DNA from 2 places in the Faecalicatena fissicatena genome. Region 2 is predicted to be linked to the other one. Evidence: predicted binding sites of a transcription regulator. Region 2 holds the regulator's gene; the other holds the start of a gene.
What was found. Region 2 encodes HrcA, which represses chaperone genes, less so after heat shock. Its sites were predicted from a motif close to TGTTAGCACTCNNNNNNNNNGAGTGCTAACA; they were not measured.
Positions count from the first base shown of each region.

Region 1 (4,197 bases), on a different contig from region 2:
TACGACTTCCGGGCCGGCTCCGGGGACATTATCCGCCACGGCGTCTGCTCCATGAGCGTACTGTCCATCGTAGTCGTGATCCTGGGCCTTGTGGGCGCTGTGGTTATGGCGGCGGAGGCGCTGGGGCAGGAGAACGCCCTGGACTCCCTCCTTCGGTCCGCGGTGAGCCTTCTGGCAGCCATCGCCATCATCCTGTCCGCCGTGTGGGACATTGTGAAGGACTTTGTGCGGTATCTGGATTTCCGCGTGAAGCGGCAGCGGGACCGGATCTGTATCCGATACGGCGTGCTGAAGAAGGTGGAGTACACCATTCCCGTGGATATGATACAGGCGCTGAAGCTCCGCCAGACGCTGATCGCCCGCCTTCTGGGGAAATATATGGTGGAGATCGTGAATGTGGGCATGGGGGACGACAAGGCGGAGAAAAACTCCTTTCTCATTCTCTACAGCTCGGAGAAGGAGGTATATGAGAGGCTGCGGGTCATTTTGCCGGAGTTTGCTGCTATCGCGGCCCGGCAGGTGCAAAGGCAGCCCCGTTCCGCCTGGGCTGCCTGGCTCTGTCCCCTCTTCCTGTATGAGGGATGTGTGGCAGCGGCAGGAGCGCTGGCTCTCCTGTGGATGCCGGACTATATTCCGGCGGCGTACATGCAGCTGTACCATGTGGCGGCGGCAGCAGGCCTTATCCTCCTCGCGGCGGCGGGTCCGGCTGTCCTGGCTCTGCGCTATCTCACATCCGGTCTTGTCATGAGCGACGGATTTGTCAAGGCCGTCTCAGGTTGCTTTGGGCGCAGAGTGGTGGCGGTGCGGTATGCGAATGTGCAGTACGTGACCCTGGAGCAGAATTTCATCGCCCGGGCCTGCGGCATATGCAAGGGGACACTCCACCTTCTGGCGGGGGCAGAGAACATGGCCCACGGGCTCCCCTATTTTGACGCCCGGCGGGCGGATCAGATGAGAGAGAAGATGTGCGGAGGGACTGAAGATTAATAGACTTCATCTATAAGTGTATTTTCAAAATCAATTGGCAATTATGCTCCGAAATTACTATACTTAGAGATAGAAAAAACATTAGGAGGTAATGGAAATGTCAATTACAGCGGAAACCGCAAAACAGCATGAAAATGATCCAGCAGTGCTTTGCTGCAGGGCGGAGGCAGGGATCACCATTGAGGCCGCAAACCTTGAAGATCCTGCCATTTTTGATGAGCTGGTTGACTCCGGACTGCTGTCTCTGGACGGCTGCCTGAAGATCAAACAGGTACTTGGCGCAAAGCTGACCAAGACAAGCGACTCCTTATGTCCTCTTACACCTGACAATGTGGAAGGATACAAGGATGACAACGGCGAGGAAGAAACGCCGCAGGAGGAGACAGCTGAAGAGACGTCAGCAGCACCGGCAGTGGAGGCAGCTGCCAGCGTGCAGGGAGCAGTTACGACCATCAAGAGCGGTAAGGTTGTAATCTCTATCAAGGAAGGAAAGGATATCTATCTGGAGCTTCCTATCTAATCCAGCCAGAAAGCCGGCAGAGAAAAATGGGGTGAAATGATCTGCCGCAGGCCCGCATATCCGAATTGTTTTTTGTTGCTATGGAATGATAAATAAGGCATATAAAAAGGCGGCTCCCTTTCGGGAACCGCCCATTCCATTTCCGGGGAAATGATCCTCCGGAAAATTATCCTTCAATGGCAATGTAGTCATTTTTTTCAACAGCCTTTGCGTCCTTCTTCGGAACAGTCAGCTTCAGGATACCGTCCTCATATTTGGCTTTGATCTCATCCTGAGTTACGCCCTCGCCCACATAGAAGCTTCTGCTCATGGCACCTGCGTAACGCTCCTTGCGGATGTATTTGCCTTTCTTATCCTTCTCGTCCTTGTCAAGGCCCTTGGCAGCGGAGATGGTAAGGTATCCGTTCTCCAGCTTGGCATTGATCTCGTCCTTCTTAAATCCAGGCAGGTCAATGTCTACCTCATAGGTGTCATCGGTCTCCTTTACATCGGTCTTCATCATATTTTTAGCATGTTTTCCATATAACGGGTTCTTCTTTCCAAAGAAGTATTTGTCAAAATCATCGTCGAATGGGAAGTCCATCCAGTCATCAAATAAGTTTTCTCCAAAAATACTAGGCATCATCATAAGTCATATCTCCTTTCAAAAGATCATATGTTGTAAGTTGTTAGCACTGTCGGAGAAATCCGAGGTGTTGTGTTCCCTGAACATCGGAAACGTTCTGTTCTTCCGGAGCGCTGCTCCTTTTTGAACCCCTTTCCTTTGTTCTGGTTGTACTATAACACTTATTATTAGCAGTGTCAAGAGGTGAGTGCTAATTTTTTTAAAAAAATTTTTGACCCGTTTTTTTTGCAAAGGTACATCTGTTTACACCTCCTGTGCCCATTTTACCCCTCATATGGCGCGGCAGGCAATCTACTGGCAGGAGAGTTGCGCCTTTTGCCTCAGTTTGCATCAAGCTGGTAGCCGCTCGGATCCATGGAGAACTCCGCGCTGGAGAGGAACTGCGCGTTCTGCTTCTCCACATCGGACAGGACAGACTCGCTGAAGTCCTCCGGGGAGACAGTCCCGCTGTACCAGCTCTGGCCGTTGAAATAATCCTGAAGCTCACGGGAATGGAACATCCGTCCGTGGCGCGCGTAAATCTCATTTTTGGCATAGTTGATCTCCTTCAGGGACAGGCCGCTTAAGTCCTTTTCCGTGAGAAGCCGGGTGCTGCTCTGTGGAAGAATGTAACCGCCGCTGGCAGAAATAGAAGAGGAGGCAGAGTCGTCTTCGGATCCCATCCGACTCTTCTCGTAAGCTGTGATCAGATCCTTCCCGTCCCTGTCGGAAATCTCATAGGGCATGATGTACAGCTCATTGCTGTCAATGTACATCTGTCCGTCAACCCGGATCTTCTGGTTGGAGCTGAGCTCATCCAGCATGCCCTCCGGGAGCAGGGAGTCATCGATGGAGGCCCTGTCTATATCCTCCAGAAGGATCTCCGTCCCATCCGAATTTCTCCCGTAAAAGGAAAGCCCGTCATCCCAGCGGAGGAGCTTCTGGTTCCCCGCTGCGCTCCTGACATACCCCTCCAGGCGGAGCTGGCCTCCGGTAGTCAGGTTGAAATCCGCGTCAGAGGGATCTGGCTTCTCCTCTGTCTCCGGGTCAGCCCCGTCCTCAGCTTCCGTGTCATTTTCCGCGGCATCCTCTGTCTTTGCAGTCTGGCCGCCTTTGGAGGAGCTGTCCCCGGGAGTGCGTGTGAAGAAAAATACCGCTCCGGCTATGGCGAGCACCAGCACCGCCGCGGCGGCCGCTATCAGCAGGGGCATTTTTTTCTTTCCCCGGGGTTTTTGTTCCTCCGGGTCCTCCGGAAAATCGAGGGAGGGATCCAGGGGCATGTCGTCCAGCCTTTCGCCGCACTCAGCGCAGAAGGTGGAGGCGTCGGGGGTCTCTTGACCGCAGTAAGGGCATTTCATGGCAGTGTCCGTCCTTTCATAGATTTTTCTTGATTTACAGTCTCCTGGTAAAGATACTTTGATTATACATTTTGCGCTAAGATCCGTCCATAAAAACCTTTACACAGCCTGCCCGTCCCCGTCCCGGTCAGTGCTTTACGCGCTCTGCTCATCCTCCAGCTTCCATCTGGCCAGCACCTTGCCGAACTGTCTGGCGATGAGCCCCACCATGACGGCCGCGGCCACGGTTCCCTCCCGGACGCCCTGAAGGCGGCCGGTAAAGCTGATGGATAAGATACAGGCAATGATGACGAGAATCACGTCAAAGCCCACCTTCATGTAGCCGAATTTGAGCGAGGGGATTGCCCTGCAGATGGCCAGCACCACCCCTTCTCCGGCCAGCACTACCACGCCGGCCTTCACCTCCAGGCTGACGCCGGCAGCCACCAGCAGGATACCGATGAGGCAGACGATCCACTGCTGCCAGTATGTATGGCAGGAGATGCCCTGCACGGCCCACACGCCGAAGTCCGTCAGATAGCCGAAGAAAAAGGCCACCGGGAGCTGCATGAGCTGGATGGGATGATAGTTCCTCCGCAGGATCAGGATCTGCAGGAGGATAAAGAAGCAGTGCATGACGATGGTGGCTGTCCCCACAGTCAGGGGAGAGAAAAGGCTGACCACATAGGGTACGCTTGATATGGGAGAAGTGCCAAGGCTCGCTTTGATGGAGAAGGCCACGCCGAAGG
Region 1 is NZ_JACLYY010000002.1:140,091-144,287, reverse strand. It holds gene H7U36_RS02770 (PH domain-containing protein) at 1-987, shown strand, start outside; partial or broken gene H7U36_RS02765 (D-proline reductase (dithiol) proprotein PrdA) at 1,085-1,504, shown strand; gene H7U36_RS02760 (Hsp20/alpha crystallin family protein) at 1,674-2,135, opposite strand; gene H7U36_RS02755 (YARHG domain-containing protein) at 2,453-3,469, opposite strand; gene H7U36_RS02750 (YczE/YyaS/YitT family protein) at 3,605-4,197, opposite strand, start outside.
Region 1: H7U36_RS02760 (Hsp20/alpha crystallin family protein) is a predicted target of HrcA. The motif match lies at 2,298-2,328, and genes of this name have one in related genera.

Region 2 (4,197 bases):
TGACCCGGAGGACCCTTTTCATATCCTCCGGAAGGGGCGCTGTAAATTCCATGGGTTCCCCGGTCATGGGGTGGGGAAAGGACAGACGGTGGGAGTGGAGCGCCTGTCGGCTGATGTACTTCATATCCGGGTTGTAGAGGTAGTCGCCGATGAGGGGATAGCCCAGGTACTGCATGTGGACCCGGATCTGGTGGGTGCGGCCCGTCTCCAGCTTCAGGCGTACCAGGCTGTGGGGGCCGCAGAGGCCTATGGTCTCGTAGTGGGTGACAGCCTCCTCCCCGTGTTCAAAATCCACCTTCCGCTCCACGATGGATGTGCCGCTGCGGGCCAGAGGGGCGCGGACCGTGCCGGCGGGGGGCGTCACATGGCCGGAGACGATGGCCAGGTACTCCCGGCCCAGCGTCTTGTCCGCCGTCATGGCGGAGAGGATCCCGGCGCTCACCAGATGCTTGGCCACCACCGTGAGGCCGGATGTATCCCGGTCCAGCCGGTTGGAGCAGCGGAAGATGAAGGGCTTTCCCTGCTCTTTGTAGTACCAGGCCAGGGCGTTCGCCATGGTGTTGGTGTAGTTGTTGACAGAGGGGTGGATGGGCATGCCGGCGGGCTTGTTGACGACGATGATGTCCCCGTCCTCGTACACGATGTCCAGCGGCAGAGGGACGGGAGGGATCTTTTCGGAGACGCCTGTCTCGCGAATGCCCACTCTCAGCAGATCCCCCTCCCGGAGGGGCTGGTTCATATAGCGCGGCGCGCCGTTCACAAGGATGCTCTCGGGCATCCTTTTTATGGCGGAGAGGTTCTGACGGGAGTAGCCCTTCCTCCTTAGAAACTGTTCCACGCGGAGCCCATCCGCCTCTTTTCCTATTATATAATCAATGATCCTGTCCATGTCTTATCCGGCCTTTCCGCTGTGAAGAGGGGGGATGCCCCGCTTTGCTTTACGGCCATTATAGCAGAGAAAAATCAAATTTTCACAAATTTCGCATAAACTGTAAAAAATTTATAAATCCTGTTGACAAATAAAAACCATAGTGATACATTAGTAACCGTAGAGATTAGCACTCGTACCAAATGAGTGCTAACAATACAAAAAGGAGGCAGTAAGGATGCAGGCCAAAGATGGACTGGGTGAAAGAAAACTGAAAATCCTTCATGCGATCATCCAGAACTATCTGGAAACAGGTGAGCCCGTGGGCTCCAGGACCATTTCCAAATACACGGACCTGAATTTGAGTTCTGCGACGATCCGCAATGAGATGGCGGATCTGGAAGAGCTGGGATATATCCTGCAGCCCCATACATCAGCGGGAAGGATCCCTTCCGACAAGGGATACCGCTTATATGTGGATATGCTGATGGAGGAGAAGGAACAGGAGCTAAATGAGATGCAGGAGCAGATGCTGGATAAGGCAGACAAGATGGATCAGCTCCTGAAGCAGGCCGCAAGAGTGCTGGCGGCAAACACCAACTACGCGACCATGGTTTCTACTCCCATGAACAGCGCCAACAAGCTGAAGTTCATTCAGCTCTCCCAGGTGGATGATGAGCAGATCATCGCGGTGATCGTGCTTGGAGGAAACGTCATAAAGAACAAGATCATCAATGTAGATGAGCCGCTTGGCAATGAAAATCTCCTGAAGCTGAACATGCTGCTCAACACAACGCTGAACGGTATGTCCATTGAGGAGATCAACCTGGGACTGATAGCAAGGCTGAAGGAGCAGGCGGGCATCCACAGCGCGGTGATCAGCGATGTGCTCGACGCGGTGGCGGACGCTATCCAGGTAGACGAGGATATGCAGATCTACACAAGCGGAGCCACGAATATTTTCAAATATCCGGAGCTCAGTGACAAGAAGAGCGCACAGGAGATCATCAGTGCCTTTGAGGAGAAGCAGCAGCTCACGGAGCTGGTCACGCAGACCCTTTCCCAGGAGGACAACACAGGCATCCAGGTGTATATCGGAGACGAGACGCCGGTGCAGACCATGAAGGACTGCAGTGTCGTCACCGCAACCTATGAATTGGGGGACGGCATGAAGGGAACGATAGGAATTATCGGACCGAAGCGGATGGATTACGAGCATGTACTGAAATCGCTGAAGCACCTGCAGGGCGAGCTGGATGCGATTTTCCATAATAAAGAATAAGAAAGGTGGATGGACCCTTGGAAGAAAATAAAAATAATCAGGAAGAAGTAAAACAGGAAAAAAGCCAGGAAGAGATGGTTAAAGAGGCTGTAGAGGAGGCTAAGAAGACCGCCTCTGCCAAGGAGGAGCCGGGCGACGGCGAGATCCCCGTTGAGGACGGAGACAAGGAAGATAAAGCCGGGGCAGAGGGCCAGGAGGAGCCTGAAGAGGAGGCCTCCCCCGAGGAAGGAAAGACCGAGGGGAAGAAGCTCTTTGGCAGAAAGAAGAAAGACAAAAAAGACGAGAAGATCGAGGAGCTTACAGATAAGCTCACAAGACAGATGGCTGAGTTTGATAACTTCCGCAAGCGCACGGAGAGGGAGAAATCCCAGATGTACGAGGTTGGTGCGAAAGATATCATAGAAAAGATCCTCCCCATCGTGGACAGCTTCGAGAGAGGCCTGGACGCGGTCAAAGAGGAGGAGAGGGAGCACCCCTTCATGCAGGGCATGGATAAGGTGTACAAACAGATGATGACCACACTGAAGGAGATCGGCGTGACGCCGATCGAGGCGGTGGGCAAGGAGTTCGATCCCGCCTTCCACAACGCAGTGATGCATGTGGAGGATGAGAGCTTAGGCGAAAATATAGTAGCCGAGGAATTCCAGAAGGGCTACATGTACCGTGACAGTGTCGTGAGGCACAGCATGGTGAAGGTGGCCAACTAAAGAGCTAACAATCAAAAATCAAAATATAACAGGAGGAATTACATCATGGGAAAAATCATAGGTATTGACTTAGGTACAACAAACAGCTGTGTAGCCGTCATGGAAGGCGGACAGCCGGTAGTTATCGCGAATACAGAAGGCGCGAGAACCACACCCTCTGTAGTTGCCTTTACAAAGACAGGTGAGCGTCTTGTGGGCGAGCCCGCAAAGCGTCAGGCAGTCACAAACGCTGAGAGAACGATCTCCTCCATCAAGAGAGAGATGGGAACAGACTACAAGGTAGAGATCGACGGCAAGAAATATTCTCCCCAGGAGATTTCAGCCATGATCCTGCAGAAGCTGAAAGCGGACGCAGAGGGCTACCTTGGCGAGAAGGTGTCTGAGGCTGTCATCACAGTTCCCGCATACTTCAACGACGCACAGCGCCAGGCCACAAAGGATGCCGGAAAGATCGCCGGCCTTGATGTAAAGCGTATCATCAACGAGCCTACAGCGGCAGCGCTGGCATACGGCCTTGACAATGAGAAAGAGCAGAAGATCATGGTATACGACCTGGGCGGCGGTACCTTCGATGTGTCTATCATCGAGATCGGCGACGGTGTTATCGAGGTTCTCTCCACAGCCGGAAACAACAGGCTGGGCGGCGACGACTTTGACCAGAAGGTTACAGACTACATGATCTCCGAGTTCAAGAAGATGGAGGGCGTGGATCTGTCCACAGACAAGATGGCTCTCCAGAGACTGAAGGAAGCTGCTGAGAAGGCTAAGAAGGAGCTTTCTTCCGCTACAACGACAAACATCAACCTTCCGTTCATCACTGCAACAGCAGAGGGACCGAAGCACTTTGATATGAACCTGACAAGGGCAAAATTCGACGAGCTGACACACGACCTGGTAGAGAAGACAGCAGAGCCTGTACAGAGAGCTCTCTCTGACGCGGGCATCACAGCATCCGAGCTTGGCCAGGTACTGCTGGTAGGCGGTTCCACACGTATCCCGGCTGTACAGGATAAGGTAAAACAGCTGACAGGCAAGGAGCCCAGCAAATCCCTGAACCCGGACGAGTGCGTGGCACTTGGGGCTTCCATCCAGGGCGGCAAGCTGGCAGGCGACGCAGGCGCAGGCGATATCCTTCTTCTGGATGTCACACCTCTGTCACTGTCCATCGAGACAATGGGCGGCGTAGCTACAAGGCTGATCGAGAGGAACACGACTATTCCTACAAAGAAGAGCCAGATCTTCTCCACAGCTGCGGACAACCAGACAGCCGTTGACATCAACGTAGTACAGGGTGAGAGACAGTTCGCAAAGGACAACAAATCTCTCGGCCAGTTCAGACT
Region 2 is NZ_JACLYY010000006.1:190,360-194,556, forward strand. It holds gene H7U36_RS08210 (hypothetical protein) at 1-3, shown strand, start outside; gene H7U36_RS08215 (RluA family pseudouridine synthase) at 1-889, opposite strand, end outside; gene hrcA (heat-inducible transcriptional repressor HrcA) at 1,107-2,150, shown strand; gene grpE (nucleotide exchange factor GrpE) at 2,225-2,857, shown strand; gene dnaK (molecular chaperone DnaK) at 2,903-4,197, shown strand, end outside.